Regions from separate parts of the Rhizobium sp. LjRoot254 genome, predicted to be linked through region 4. Evidence: predicted binding sites of a transcription regulator. Region 4 holds the regulator's gene; each other region holds the start of a gene.

Region 1 (3,130 bases), 3.7 Mb from region 4:
AATGTCTCGCTGTTCGTTCGCGGCGGCAAACGCCTGAAACTGACCCCGCAGGGCGCTCTTCTGCTGCCGGCCGTCACGCATGCATTCGGAGAAATCGCGGCAGCGACGGCGGCGATGACGCGGCCGACGACCAGCGGGCAGTTGCGATTTGCCTGCGTGCCGGCGCTGCTGTCGTTCTGGATGATCCCGCGCTTGCATGAGTTCACCGACCAGTATCCCGATATCAGCCTGACGCTGGTCGCCTCGAATGACCTGGCACAGCTCCATTCGCCCGATATCGATCTCTGCCTGCTTTATGGCAATGGCGACTGGCCGGACCACTGGTCGCGGCTCTGGAGTCAGCTGGTGCTGTTTCCCGTCGTCAGCCCAGCGCTGTTGAACATGCAGCCGCTTCGCACAATCCGCGATCTCAGCGATCACGTCATCCTGCATGCGGATGACGGGCGGGAATGGAACACGTGGCTTGCCGCTGCCGACAGCGAGGTGATACCGCGCCGGCGCCAGCATTTCATGAGCGACGCGCGTCTTTCGACCGAAGCGGCGCTGCACAATCAGGGGGTCGCGCTGGGCGATACGATCACCGTCGGCGGCCTGATCGCCAAAGGCGAGTTGATTGCGCCGTTCGACCTGACGGTTCCCGCCAACAATGCCTTCTACGTCGCCTGCCGCAATGACGTCCGCGCCGCGCCGATCGTCAAGGTCTTTATCGACTGGCTGTTTTCAGCACTCGAGAGCGATCCCATGCCGGAACCGCAACATACCGCACGTACGTTGATCCGCGCCCGGGCGCCCTTTGTGGGCACGCCGGAGTGACACTCGTCCGTAGTTCAGCAGGTAAAACGGATTGTCAGGGCAGTGGAAAACGCGCAGCCACTGACGCAGATCTGGATCAGTCAGCGCGCATCTTGCCGGGCCAGGGCTTGCGCTCGTCGCTCTCGTAGCCGATGAACTACTATGGTTTCTGCGGCAACGGTGGCAAGGACACGACACCGGCCGAACTGCAAATACGGGAGAACTACTCATGGACATGAAGGGCAGCGAAACGATCAACGCGCCGATCGACGTGGTATGGGCGGCGCTGAACGATCCGGAAATCCTGCGCCAGTGCATTCCCGGCTGCGAGGAATTGCAGAAGCTGTCCGACACCGAAATGACGGCGGTGGTGGTGCTGAAGATCGGGCCGGTCAAGGCTCGTTTCGAGGGTGCGGTGCAGCTTTCCAATCTCAATCCGCCGAACTCTTATACGATATCGGGTGAAGGCAAGGGCGGGGTGGTGGGCTTTGCCAAGGGCGGCGCGGACGTCTCGCTTGAAGCACAAGGGTCAGAGACGGTCCTCACCTATGTCGTCAAGGCGGATGTCGGCGGCAAGATCGCGCAGCTCGGCGCGCGGCTGATCGATTCCACCGCCAAGAAGCTGGCCGGCCAGTTCTTTTCGAGCTTTGGGGAAAAGGTCGGCGCAGGCGCTGCGGTCTGAACTCAAGACGTTTCAGACCGATAAAAGAACTATGCGGCGCGCTCGTCGGGCACGCCTGATCTCCATACATCATTTCATGCGGGACATGGCCGAGGGAACTCGGAAGCGGGGTTACGAATTATCCCGGCACGATCATGAATATGGAGATTTGCAATGTATAACATTGTTTGGCTTGTCGGCGCGGTTGTCATCGTTCTGGCCGTTCTTTCCTTCTTCGGTCTGCGTTGATACTGTCCGTCGACGCATATCGTCAGATTTGTTCCGGCACCCTTGATATGCTCGTGGACTGCTCTGTCACATCTCTGTCGCATGCACCTGTTTCTGTGGCCGAAAACCATAAGGACTCATGACCATGCCGATGGACCAACACGACCAGCTCGAGCGCATCAAGGCCGAGATCGCCGACAGCTTCGATGAAGAGCTGGAAATGCAGCTTGACGAGGATCGTCTTGACGAACTCGTCGTCGAGGGGATGACCGAACCGGCCGAGCCGACGCTGGAGCGCAAGGTCTATTTCCGCGAACTGTTCCGGCTGCAGCATGAACTGGTAAAGCTGCAGGATTGGGTCCAGCACCAGAAGCTCAAGGTCGTGGTGATCTTCGAAGGCCGCGATTCCGCCGGCAAGGGCGGCGCCATCAAGCGCGTCACCCAGCGGCTCAATCCGCGCGTCTGCCGCGTCGTCGCGCTGCCCGCGCCGACCGAGCGCGAGCGGGACCAATGGTATTTCCAGCGCTATGCCGCCCACCTGCCGACTGCCGGTGAAATGGTGCTGTTCGACCGCAGCTGGTACAATCGCGCCGGCGTCGAACGCGTCATGGGCTTCTGCACCCAGGACGAACTCGAGGAATTCTTCCGCTCGGTACCCGAATTCGAGCGCATGCTGGTGCGCTCCGGCATCATCCTGATCAAATACTGGTTCTCGATCACCGACGAGGAGCAGGAATTCCGCTTCCAGATGCGCATCCATGATCCGCTCAAGCAGTGGAAGCTCTCGCCGATGGATATGGAGAGCCGCAAGCACTGGGAAGACTATACCAAGGCCAAGGAAGAGATGCTGGCCCGCACCCATACCCCGGAAGCGCCGTGGTGGGTGGTCGAGGCTGTCGACAAGAAGAAGGCACGGCTGAACTGCATTGCCCATCTCCTGGCGCAGATTCCGTACCAGGATGTGCCCAAGTCGCCGGTCGAGCTTCCCGAACGCATCCGGCATTCGGACTATCAGCGCCATGAAGTGCCCGATGAGATGTATGTTCCTGACGTCTACTGAACGGTTCAGATTTGCTTGTTGAGTAATGCCCCGCTGCGGATTTCCCGGCGGGGCATTTCTTTTTGGAGTGAGGGCCATGCGGTCATCGGACCGCACGGCTTCTTCAATATCAGAGGTCGAAGTAGTCCGCCTTCATGGCCATCTTGTCGTCGAGATGGATCAAGAAATCGGCCTTGCCGTTGCCATCCGTGTCACCCTGGATCCATGTGCCGTTCTTGTCGGTGACATAGCGAAGCTCGCCGGCCTTGTCGTGGAAGTCCTTGGTGCCGATGAACTTGAAGGCCTGGTCGTCGACCAGAACCGAGTTGGCATCGACGTCCGTGAGATCGAGCAGGTCGCCTTCCCTGGCTTTGAAATCGAAGATCGTATCCGCGGTCGCCTTGGTGCCG
Region 2 (3,130 bases), 1.2 Mb from region 4:
CATCGGCGCCACCGCAACCATCGCCATGCTGCTGCCGATCACCTTCCAGCTCTCTCCGGTCTCTTCGCTCATCATGCTCGCCGGCATCTATTACGGCGCCCAGTATGGCGGCTCGACCACGGCCATCCTGATCAACATGCCGGGGGAATCATCATCCGCGGTGACAGCGATCGATGGCTACCAGATGGCGCGCAAGGGCCGTGCCGGCGTCGCGCTCGCCACGGCGGCGCTCGGCTCGTTCTTCGCTGGCACGGTCTCGACCTTCCTCGTCGCGATCTTCGCGCCGCCACTGACGGCGGTGGCCTTGGAATTCGGCGCCGCCGAATATTTCTCGCTGATGGTCGTCGGCCTCGTCATGTCGGTCGCGCTCGCCCATGGTTCGATCGTCAAGGCGCTCGCCATGCTCATCCTCGGCCTGCTGCTCGGCCTTGCCGGCAGCGACATCTATACCGGCGCACCCCGTTTCACGCTCGGCATCAACGAGTTCGCTGATGGGCTGAACTTCGTCGCCGTTGCCGTGGGTGTCTTCGGCGTCGCCGAGATCCTGCGCAATCTCGAAAACGAGAGGGGCCGATCCGTGCTCCTCAACAAGGTCGAGGGCCTGATGCCGACGCGAGAGGATTTCCGGCGCATGGCCTGGCCCATCCTGCGTGGCACCGGCATCGGCTCGATCCTCGGCATCTTGCCTGGCGGCGGCGCGATCCTCGCGGCTTTCGCCTCCTACACCGTCGAGAAGAAGCTGTCGAAAAACCCGCAGGAATTCGGCCATGGCGCCATCGAAGGCGTCGCCGGACCTGAATCGGCCAACAATGCCGGCGCGCAGACCTCGTTCATCCCGCTCCTCACGCTCGGCATCCCGGCCAATCCCGTCATGGCGCTGATGATCGGCGCGATGATCATCAAAGGGATCGTGCCGGGCCCCAACGTGGCGATCGAACAGCCGTCGCTGTTCTGGGGCATCATCGCCTCGATGTGGATCGGCAACCTGATGCTCGTCATCCTCAACCTGCCGCTGATCGGGCTCTGGGTGAGGCTGCTCAAAGTGCCTTACTTCGTGCTCTTCCCCATCATCATGGCCTTCTGCTCGATCGGGGTCTACAGTGTCAAATCCAACGTCTTCGATCTCTACTCGGTCGCCTTCTTCGGCTTCATCGGATACGTCTTGGTGAAACTCCGCTGCGAGCCGGCGCCGCTGCTGCTCGGCTTCGTGCTTGGGCCGCTGCTCGAGGAAAATCTCCGCCGGGCGATGATCCTGTCGCATGGAAACGCCGCGACCTTCGTGACGCGCCCAATCAGCGCCGGCCTGCTCCTGCTCGCAGCGTTGATCCTGATCATCGTGTTCCTGCCGAGCATCAGGTCCAAACGCGAAGAGGTGTTCCAGGAGGAGGAATGATCGCGGGCGCGGCGCATAAGTCATGATAAGTTGAGCCCGGCATCACTGCCGGGCTCATTCATTTCTTGTCATCCGCGTGTCATCCATGTGTCATGGCGGATCGCTAATCACGGCCCGTAAAGTGAACTTCCGAACCCGCGAGGATTCCCATGCGCACATTTCTAGCCGCCCTTGCCGCCGCCACCATGCTGGCTGGCGCTGCTCACGCCACCACCGTCTATCCGCTGGATCGCGCGACGATCCTCGTCGGCTCGCCGTTCGACTTCAAGGTCGAGCTCGAAGGCACCGTAAAGCCGGAAGATGTGAAGATCACCATCAATGGCCAGGATGCGAAGACCGCTTTCGGTGCCGATTATGAGTTCATCGCCGACGAAAAGGGCAAGGAAGACAAGAGCCTCGGTTCCGCCGTCATCCTGCGCGGCGCCAAGATCGCCACGGCTGGCGCCTACAAGGTCGAAGTGACTGCTGGTGCTCAGACCAAGACCGTGACATGGGATGTATACGCCACCTCCGCCACGCCGAAGGCCAAGAACGTGATCTTCCTGCTCGCCGACGGTCTCTCGGTCGCGCATCGCACCGGCGCCCGCATCATGTCCAAGGGCATGACCGAGGGCAAGGCCAATGGCCGCCTCAATATGGACGACCTTGATCACATGGCCTTCATCGGCACGTCTGCCACCGACTCGATCGCGACGGACTCTGCCAACACCATGTCGGCCTACATGACCGGCCACAAGACCGCGATCAACGCGCTCGGCGTCTATGCCGACCGGACCCCGGCCACTCTCGACGATCCGCGCGTCGAAACAATTGCCGAAGCGATCCGCCGCACGACCAAGAAGTCGATCGGCGTCGTCGCCACCTCCGAAATTGAAGACGCGACGCCGGCCGCGGTCGTGGCCCATACCCGCAAGCGCGGCGACAAGGCCGACATCGTCGGCATGATCTACGACGTCAAGCCGGATGTGATCCTGGGCGGTGGTTCCGCCTACTTCCTCGGCAAGGACGTTCCCGGTTCCAAGCGCAAGGACGACAAGGACTATATCGCCCTGTTCAAGGATGCCGGCTACGCACTGGCGACCGATAAGACCGAACTCGAGGCGGCTGCCAAGACCAATACCGGCAAGATCCTCGGCCTGTTCCACACCGGCAACATGGACGTGACGCTCGACCGCGACTTCCTCAAGAAAGGCAGCGTCGAGAAATTCCCGAACCAGCCGGGCCTCAAGGACATGACCAAGGTCGCGCTCGACGAACTCTCCAAGAATCCGGAAGGCTTCTTCCTGATGATCGAGGGCTCTTCGATCGACAAGATGTCCCACCCGATGGACTGGGACCGTGCCTTCTATGATACCATCGAGTTCGACCAGGTCGTCGGCATGGCCCGCGAATTCGCCAGGACCCATCCGGACACGCTGATCGTCGTCACCGGCGACCACACCCACGGCGTCTCGATCATCGGCACCGTCGATGACGAAAAGCCGGGCACCGAAATGCGTGAAAAGGTCGGCACCTATGCCGAAGCCGGCTTCCCGAACTATGAAGACAAGAACGGCGACGGCTTCCCCGACAAGGTCGATGTGACCCGCCGCCTTGCCACCTTCTCAAGCAACTTCCCGGATTATTACGAGACCTTCCGCCCGAAGATGGATGGCCCGTTCGAGCCCGCGATCAAGAACGAGAAGGACGAATACGTCGCCAATCCGGCCTACAAGGACATCCCCGGCGCTGTGCTTC
Region 3 (3,130 bases), 2.3 Mb from region 4:
TCTTGAAATCGCCGCCCTGGATGGCGGAGAAGCAAGCGGCGTCGGTTTCCGGCAGCTTGACCATGAAGTCCTTGAACTTCTTCTTCATGTCGTCGTTCATCGACGAGCGGACGACGATCGGGCCGTTCGGGATCAGCGGGGACTTCCAGAGCTCGACCAGGTCGTCCATGTTGAGGACGCCCTTGTCGACCATCTTGCGCAGGTTGCCCGAGGTGTAGCCGTCCTTGAAGTCGCCCACGCCCGAACCGAAGGTCGTGCCGGCGTCGAAATTGCCCTTCAGGACTTCGAGAACGAGGTTCTCATGGCCGCCGCCGAAACCAGTCTCGGCGAAATATTCCTTCACTGGCGCGCCGATCTTCTCGGGCAGGGTGACGAGTGGGATCAGATAGCCCGAGGTGGAGTCCGGATCGGCAAAGCCGAGCTTCTTGCCCTTGAGATCCTCGAGGGTCTTGTAACCCTTGTCCTTGCGGGCGACCATGATGGAATAATAGCCCATCGAGCCGTCGGTCTGGATGGTGGTCAGGATCGGCTCGACGGCCTTGGCATCGGCCAGATAGATCTTGGCGAAGCCGGAAGCGCCGAGTTCGGCGTAATCGAGCGTGCCGCCGAGCAGGCCCTGTACGACGCCGTCATAATCGGCAGCCGGGAACAACGAAACCTTTTCGACGCCGATGGCAGCGGGAAGCTGGTCGACGAGGCACTGGTAGGACTTGAGGCGGTCGGCTTCATTTTCGCCGCCGAGAATGCCGATGCGGAATTCCTTGAGGTCTTCGGCAGCAGCGGCGGAAGCCAGCGCGAGAAGCGCGGTGGCGGCAAGAAGGGTCTTCTTCAGCATGGTGTTTCTCCTGGTCGGTCCGGTCAAACCGGATGTTCATGTCGATTCGGGAACTGCCTTTGACGCGGGCGGGCGATCGGGTCGGGCGTCTCAGACGCCCAGCAAAACCAGTGGCTTCGGTGCATTGTCCGGAACGGGCACCATCGCCACCGCCGGAATATTGATGCTGGTGGAGGTCATGGACTCGTCAAGCGCGCCCTCGGAGCCATAGATGGCCGACACCGCATCGCGCGTGAGTTCATCCGGGCCGCCGTCGAACACGACCTTGCCCGCAGCCATGCCGATGATGCGCTGGCAATAGGCGCGGGCGGTATCGAGCGTGTGAAGATTGCAGATGACGGTGATGCCTTCGCGTTCGTTGATGTCGCGCAGCGCATCCATGACGATCTTCGCGTTGAGAGGATCGAGCGAGGCGATCGGCTCGTCGGCGAGCAGCACCTTCGGCTCCTGCATCAGGGCGCGGGCGATGGCGACGCGCTGCTGCTGGCCGCCCGACAGCGTGCCGGCCGGCTGCAGTGCGGATTGTTCGATGCCGAGCCGCTCGAGTGCTGCGATCGCCATGATCCGCTCTTCGCGGGTGAACATGTTGAGGATGCTGGTCACCGTCGAACGATGGTTGAGCCGGCCGAGCAGGACGTTGGTCAGCACGTCGAGGCGCGGCACGAGGTTGAACTGCTGGAAGATCATGGCGCAATCGCGCTGCCAGCGGCGCAGCTCGGCGCCCTTAAGCGAGGACACTTCACGGCCGTCAAAAATAATCGAACCGGCCGACGGGTCCGCCAACCGGTTGATCATGCGAAGGAAGGTGGATTTTCCGGCGCCGGAGCGACCGATGATGCCGACCATTTGGCCAGCGGGAATGTCTGTTGTGACGCTGTCGACGGCGGTCTTGGATCCGAATCGTCGCGTGACATTCCTGAATTCAAACATTCCGCCAAATCCCTGTTTCGACTTTTCGCCGTTGTTGGGATCGGGTCTAGAGCGCTAGATTAAAGGTCCGGTGTCGATTTGATGACAGTTGGATGACAATCCACAGCCGGGATTGCCGGGGAGAGCCTATTCCGCAGCCCTTTGAGCGATCTGCTCGCGTTCGGCCTCGACCTGCGTCGCCACGGCATCCGTATGGAGCCATTCGCGCCATATCGCGACCAGCAGCGCCATCAGCACCGGGCCGACGAAGAGGCCGAGAAAGCCCATCGTCTTGACGCCGCCGATCAGGCCGAAGAATGTCGGCAGGAACGGCAGCTTGATCGGCCCGCCGACGAGCTTCGGCCTGAGCGTCTTGTCGACGATGAAAAGTTCCACGGACCCCCAGATCAGCAACGCTGCACCGGCGAAATGCGAGCCGCTCGCAACGAGATAGATCGAAACCAGCGTGAAACTCAGCGGCGCGCCGCCGGGAATAAGCGCCATGATGCCGGTGATCACGCCGAGCGTCACGGGCGAGGGGACACCGGCGATCCAGTAGGCGATGCCGAGCACGATGCCTTCGCCGATGGCGATGATGGTCATCCCCGTCACCGTCGAGCTGATCGTCAGTGGGACGATCCGCGATACCCGCTCCCAGCGTTCGGGGAGGATGCGTTCGCCGACGCGGTCGAGCTGGGCTACTAGGTCCTCGCCATTGCGATAGACGAAGAACAGCGTGATCAGCATGAAGAGAAGCGTGAGCAGCGCCTGGAAGGCGGTGGCGCCGAATGTGACGACGCCGCGATAGATATTGCCGATGTTGGAGCCGCTGATCAGCTGAACCAGCTCGCCGAGGCCGCCCTCGTGGCCGGCATATCGCACCCATTGCTCGCTCAGCATTTCACCGGCGAAGGGCAGCCCCTGCAGCCAGACCGGAACGGGCGCTCCATGCTTGTTCGCCTCGATCGCCCAGAGCGCCCAGACCTTGATCTCCTTCATCGCATAGATGGTGGCGATCGTAATCGGGATGATGATGAAGGACAAAACCAGCAGCAGGGCGATCGTGGCGCCGAGCGTGCGATTGCCGCCGATGGCATTGAGGATACGGCGGTAGATCGGCCAGCTGGCGAAACCGATCACCAGTGCGGCAAGCACCGGCACGATAAAGCCGTGGAAGAAATAGACGCCGGCCAGGATCACAAGGACCAGAAGCACGCGCGCGACCGTCGCCGAGGGCACGAGTGCAAAGCGCTCCCGCCGGGCAGCCTCTATGTCTGCCCGTTCGACGGTGGAATAGGGTCTGCCGCGGTTGCTCGAATGCATTCGGTCTCCGATATCTGGACCATTTATAGAACCGGCATGACGCCCATATTATGATGGACGTTT
Region 4 (3,130 bases):
GCGAATGCAGGACGGGCGGTTGAGAGACGATCCGCTTGCCAATCCGGAAGCGAATGGGTTACCGCATTATCGACGCGCGACCGCGCGCCAGGAATCAAGGAACGATGTGAATTGAGCGGACTGGAACAGGCGATCAGAAATGCGCTGGAGCGCGCCGAAAGGTCCGACCCGGATATTCGTGCCCGCATCTACCAGTCTGCGCGCAATGCGCTGGATACCGGCTTGCGCAAGCAGGAGGTCGGCGACCCGCAGGTGATCGAACGTCAGCGCCAGCGGCTCGAAATGACCATCAACGAGATCGAGGATGAAGAACTCTCGCGGCTCCGCTCGATCGCCCAGTTCGAAAGGGTGGCGCTGGACCGGGAGCCCGAGGACGATCCCGCCGTCGTCGAGCACGCGCCGGAAACCGAGCCTCATGACAGCACGGCCGAGGATGCCGCCCCCGTCATCGAGCATGAGGCTCCCGCCCCGTTCGAACAACAGGCACAGCGGGACGTCCGGATCGAGCCCGAGCAGCCCGCCCGGCAAGATGTCCGCGCGGAGCCCGAGATCCGGGTCGAGCCGAACGAACGCGCCTCCGCTGTCCAGCCCGCCGATGACGATACGCTTTCCGATTTTTTCGCCACGCGCGAGCACCGGGAGGAAAAGCCCGCGCGCCAGATGGAGGACACGAATTGGGACGAGGCGGCCGGCTCGCCGGTGCCGCGCGAGCCTCGCAAGGGCCGCGGAGCGGGTTCCGCCCTGGTGTCCCTGTTCGTCTATGCCTGCCTGATCGGGATTATCGGCACGGGCGCCTGGTGGCTTTATGCGACGGGCATGATCGATGCTGCGATGAAGGGCAATACGGATTTCGATCTGGTGCCGAAGCAGTTGCAATCCGCCAGTTCGGAGACCACGCCTGCCGAAACACGGCTCGATACGCTGCGCGGCTTCTCGGGCGAATGGATGGATATCTACAAGCCGGGCAGCAATAGTAATCTTGCGCGCCCACGCTCAAAGGCCACCATCGAGGACGGTCAAGATAGCGACGGCGTGGCGACCATCATCGCCTCCAACGCGCCGGATCAGGATGGCGACGTGCTGGTGGAAGTGCCGGCCTCGATCCTGCAGGAACTTGCCGGCAAGACCTCGACGCTGGCAGTCACGGTGAAATCGAACAGCGAAAAGCCCGCCCAGATCTATATCCAATGCGAGTTCAAGACGCTGGGCGATTGCGGCCGGCACCGCTATACCGTGACCAACGAACGCGCCGACGAACTGATCCAGGTGAAATTCGACGGAAAGCTGGGCCCGAGCGAGCCCGGCCATATCGTGATCAACAGCGATCTCACCGGCGAAGGCAGCGCCATCCGCCTCTATGGCATCAGGGTGCTGCCCGGTTCTTGAGGCTTATCAGACTTCCATCGCATAGCCCGCGCCGCGCACGGTGCGGATCACGTCGGGCATGTTGGAGAGGTTGAGCGCCTTGCGCAGGCGGCCGACATGGACGTCCACGGTGCGCTCGTCGACATAGATGTCGTGGCCCCAGACACCATCGAGAAGCTGCGAGCGCGAGAACACGCGACCGGGCGACGACATGAAGAATTCAAGCAGCTTGAACTCCGTCGGCCCGAGCCGGACCTCGCGCGAGCGGCGATGGACGCGGTAGGTCTCGCGATCGAGTTCGACATCGCCGCATTTCAGCAGCGACGAGATCGCGCTCGGCCGCACCCGGCGCAGCATGGCTTTCACGCGGGCCATCAGTTCCGGCGTCGAGAACGGCTTGACGACATAGTCGTCGGCGCCGGTGGAGAGGCCGCGAACGCGCTCGCTCTCCTCGCCGCGCGCGGTCAGCATGATCACCGGCAGGCGCTCGGTCTGCGGACGCATCCTGAGGCGGCGGCAGAGTTCGATGCCGGAAACACCCGGCAGCATCCAGTCAAGCACGAGGAGATCAGGCACACGCTCCTGCAGGCGTATGTCGGCTTCGTCGCCACGCGGGATGACCTCCACCTCGTAGCCTTCGGCTTCCAGATTGTAGCTGAGCAGTGTGCCCAGTGCCTCCTCGTCTTCGACGACCATGATTCTCGGCTGCATGAGACTCCGTTCCCGGTGTTAGACCACCGGTTTTCCGAGGGCGCCCTCCGGGCACCCGGGGTTCAAAGGGCTGGCTGGACGACGGATGCCGTGTTGTCATCCTTGGGCCGCTCGCCGGCCGGCTGCTCGCCGGTCGACATGTAGTAGATCGTCTCGGCGATATTCGTCGCATGGTCGCCGATGCGTTCGATGTTCTTGGCGCAGAACAGGAGATGCGTGCAGGGCGTGATGTTGCGCGGATCTTCCATCATATAGGTCAGAAGCTCGCGGAACAACGACGTGTACATCGCATCGATCTCTTCGTCGCGGGCGCGGATCTGCTCAGCCTTTTCGGGCGAACGCGTCGAATAGACGTCGAGTACGTCCTTGAGCTGCGACAGAGCAAGCTCGGAGAGGTGCTCGATACCACGGGCGAGCGGGCGCGGAATGCCCGATGTCTGCACCGCGATGACGCGCTTGGCGGTGGACTTGCCGAGGTCGCCGACGCGCTCCAGGTCGGATGCGATGCGGATCGATCCGATGATCTCGCGAAGATCGGATGCAACGGGCTGGCGCTTGGCGATCATCAGGATCGCCTTGTCGCCGATTTCACGTTCCGTCGCATCGACGATCGTGTCTTCCGAGATCACCCGCTGGGCGAGCGCGGAATCGGCGGTCACGAGCGCATGGATCGCATCGGAAACCATCTGCTCGACCATGCCGCCCATTTCGGCGATGCGACGGGCGAGCAGTTTCAGTTCTTCGTCGAATACGGAATAGATGTGGGATGATGTTGTGGTCATCGGAAATCCTCCTGCCGGACAGCCGGCGAAACGCGTCTCAGCCGAACCGGCCCATGATGTAATCCTGGGTGCGCTGGTCGTCCGGATTGGTGAACATCTTGTCTGTGTCGTTCTCTTCCACGAGGTAGCCCAGGTGGAACATGGCCGTGCGCTGGGAAACACGCGCGGCCTGCTGCATGGAGTGGGTGACAATGACGATCGTGAAGTTCTCGCGCAGTTCGTGGATCAGTTCCTCGACCTTGGCGGTGGCGATCGGGTCGAGCGCCGAACAG

Evidence for each region. The regulator PhoB, encoded in region 4, activates phosphate uptake and scavenging genes when phosphate is short. The targets are predictions, from matches to a motif close to TGTCATNNANCTGTCAT.
Region 1: ppk2 (polyphosphate kinase 2) is a predicted target of PhoB. The motif match lies at 1,767-1,783, and genes of this name have one in related genera.
Region 2: ACSQ26_RS27450 (alkaline phosphatase) is a predicted target of PhoB. The motif match lies at 1,471-1,487, and genes of this name have one in related genera.
Region 3: phnC (phosphonate ABC transporter ATP-binding protein) is a predicted target of PhoB. The motif match lies at 1,847-1,863, and genes of this name have one in related genera.

What each region holds. Positions count from the first base shown of each region.
Region 1 covers NZ_CAXUSM020000001.1:625,905-629,034, forward strand. Annotated here, with positions in the region: gene ACSQ26_RS03165 (LysR substrate-binding domain-containing protein) at 1-813, shown strand, start outside; gene ACSQ26_RS03170 (SRPBCC family protein) at 1,022-1,474, shown strand; gene ppk2 (polyphosphate kinase 2) at 1,827-2,741, shown strand; gene ACSQ26_RS03180 (hypothetical protein) at 2,851-3,130, opposite strand, start outside.
Region 2 covers NZ_CAXUSM020000001.1:5,551,560-5,554,689, reverse strand. Annotated here, with positions in the region: gene ACSQ26_RS27455 (tripartite tricarboxylate transporter permease) at 1-1,393, shown strand, start outside; gene ACSQ26_RS27450 (alkaline phosphatase) at 1,543-3,130, shown strand, end outside.
Region 3 covers NZ_CAXUSM020000001.1:1,994,694-1,997,823, forward strand. Annotated here, with positions in the region: gene phnD (phosphonate ABC transporter substrate-binding protein) at 1-835, opposite strand, end outside; gene phnC (phosphonate ABC transporter ATP-binding protein) at 926-1,765, opposite strand; gene ACSQ26_RS09780 (AI-2E family transporter) at 1,892-3,067, opposite strand.
Region 4 covers NZ_CAXUSM020000001.1:4,301,847-4,304,976, forward strand. Annotated here, with positions in the region: gene ACSQ26_RS21170 (hypothetical protein) at 112-1,386, shown strand; gene phoB (phosphate regulon transcriptional regulator PhoB) at 1,393-2,076, opposite strand; gene phoU (phosphate signaling complex protein PhoU) at 2,139-2,858, opposite strand; gene pstB (phosphate ABC transporter ATP-binding protein PstB) at 2,896-3,130, opposite strand, start outside.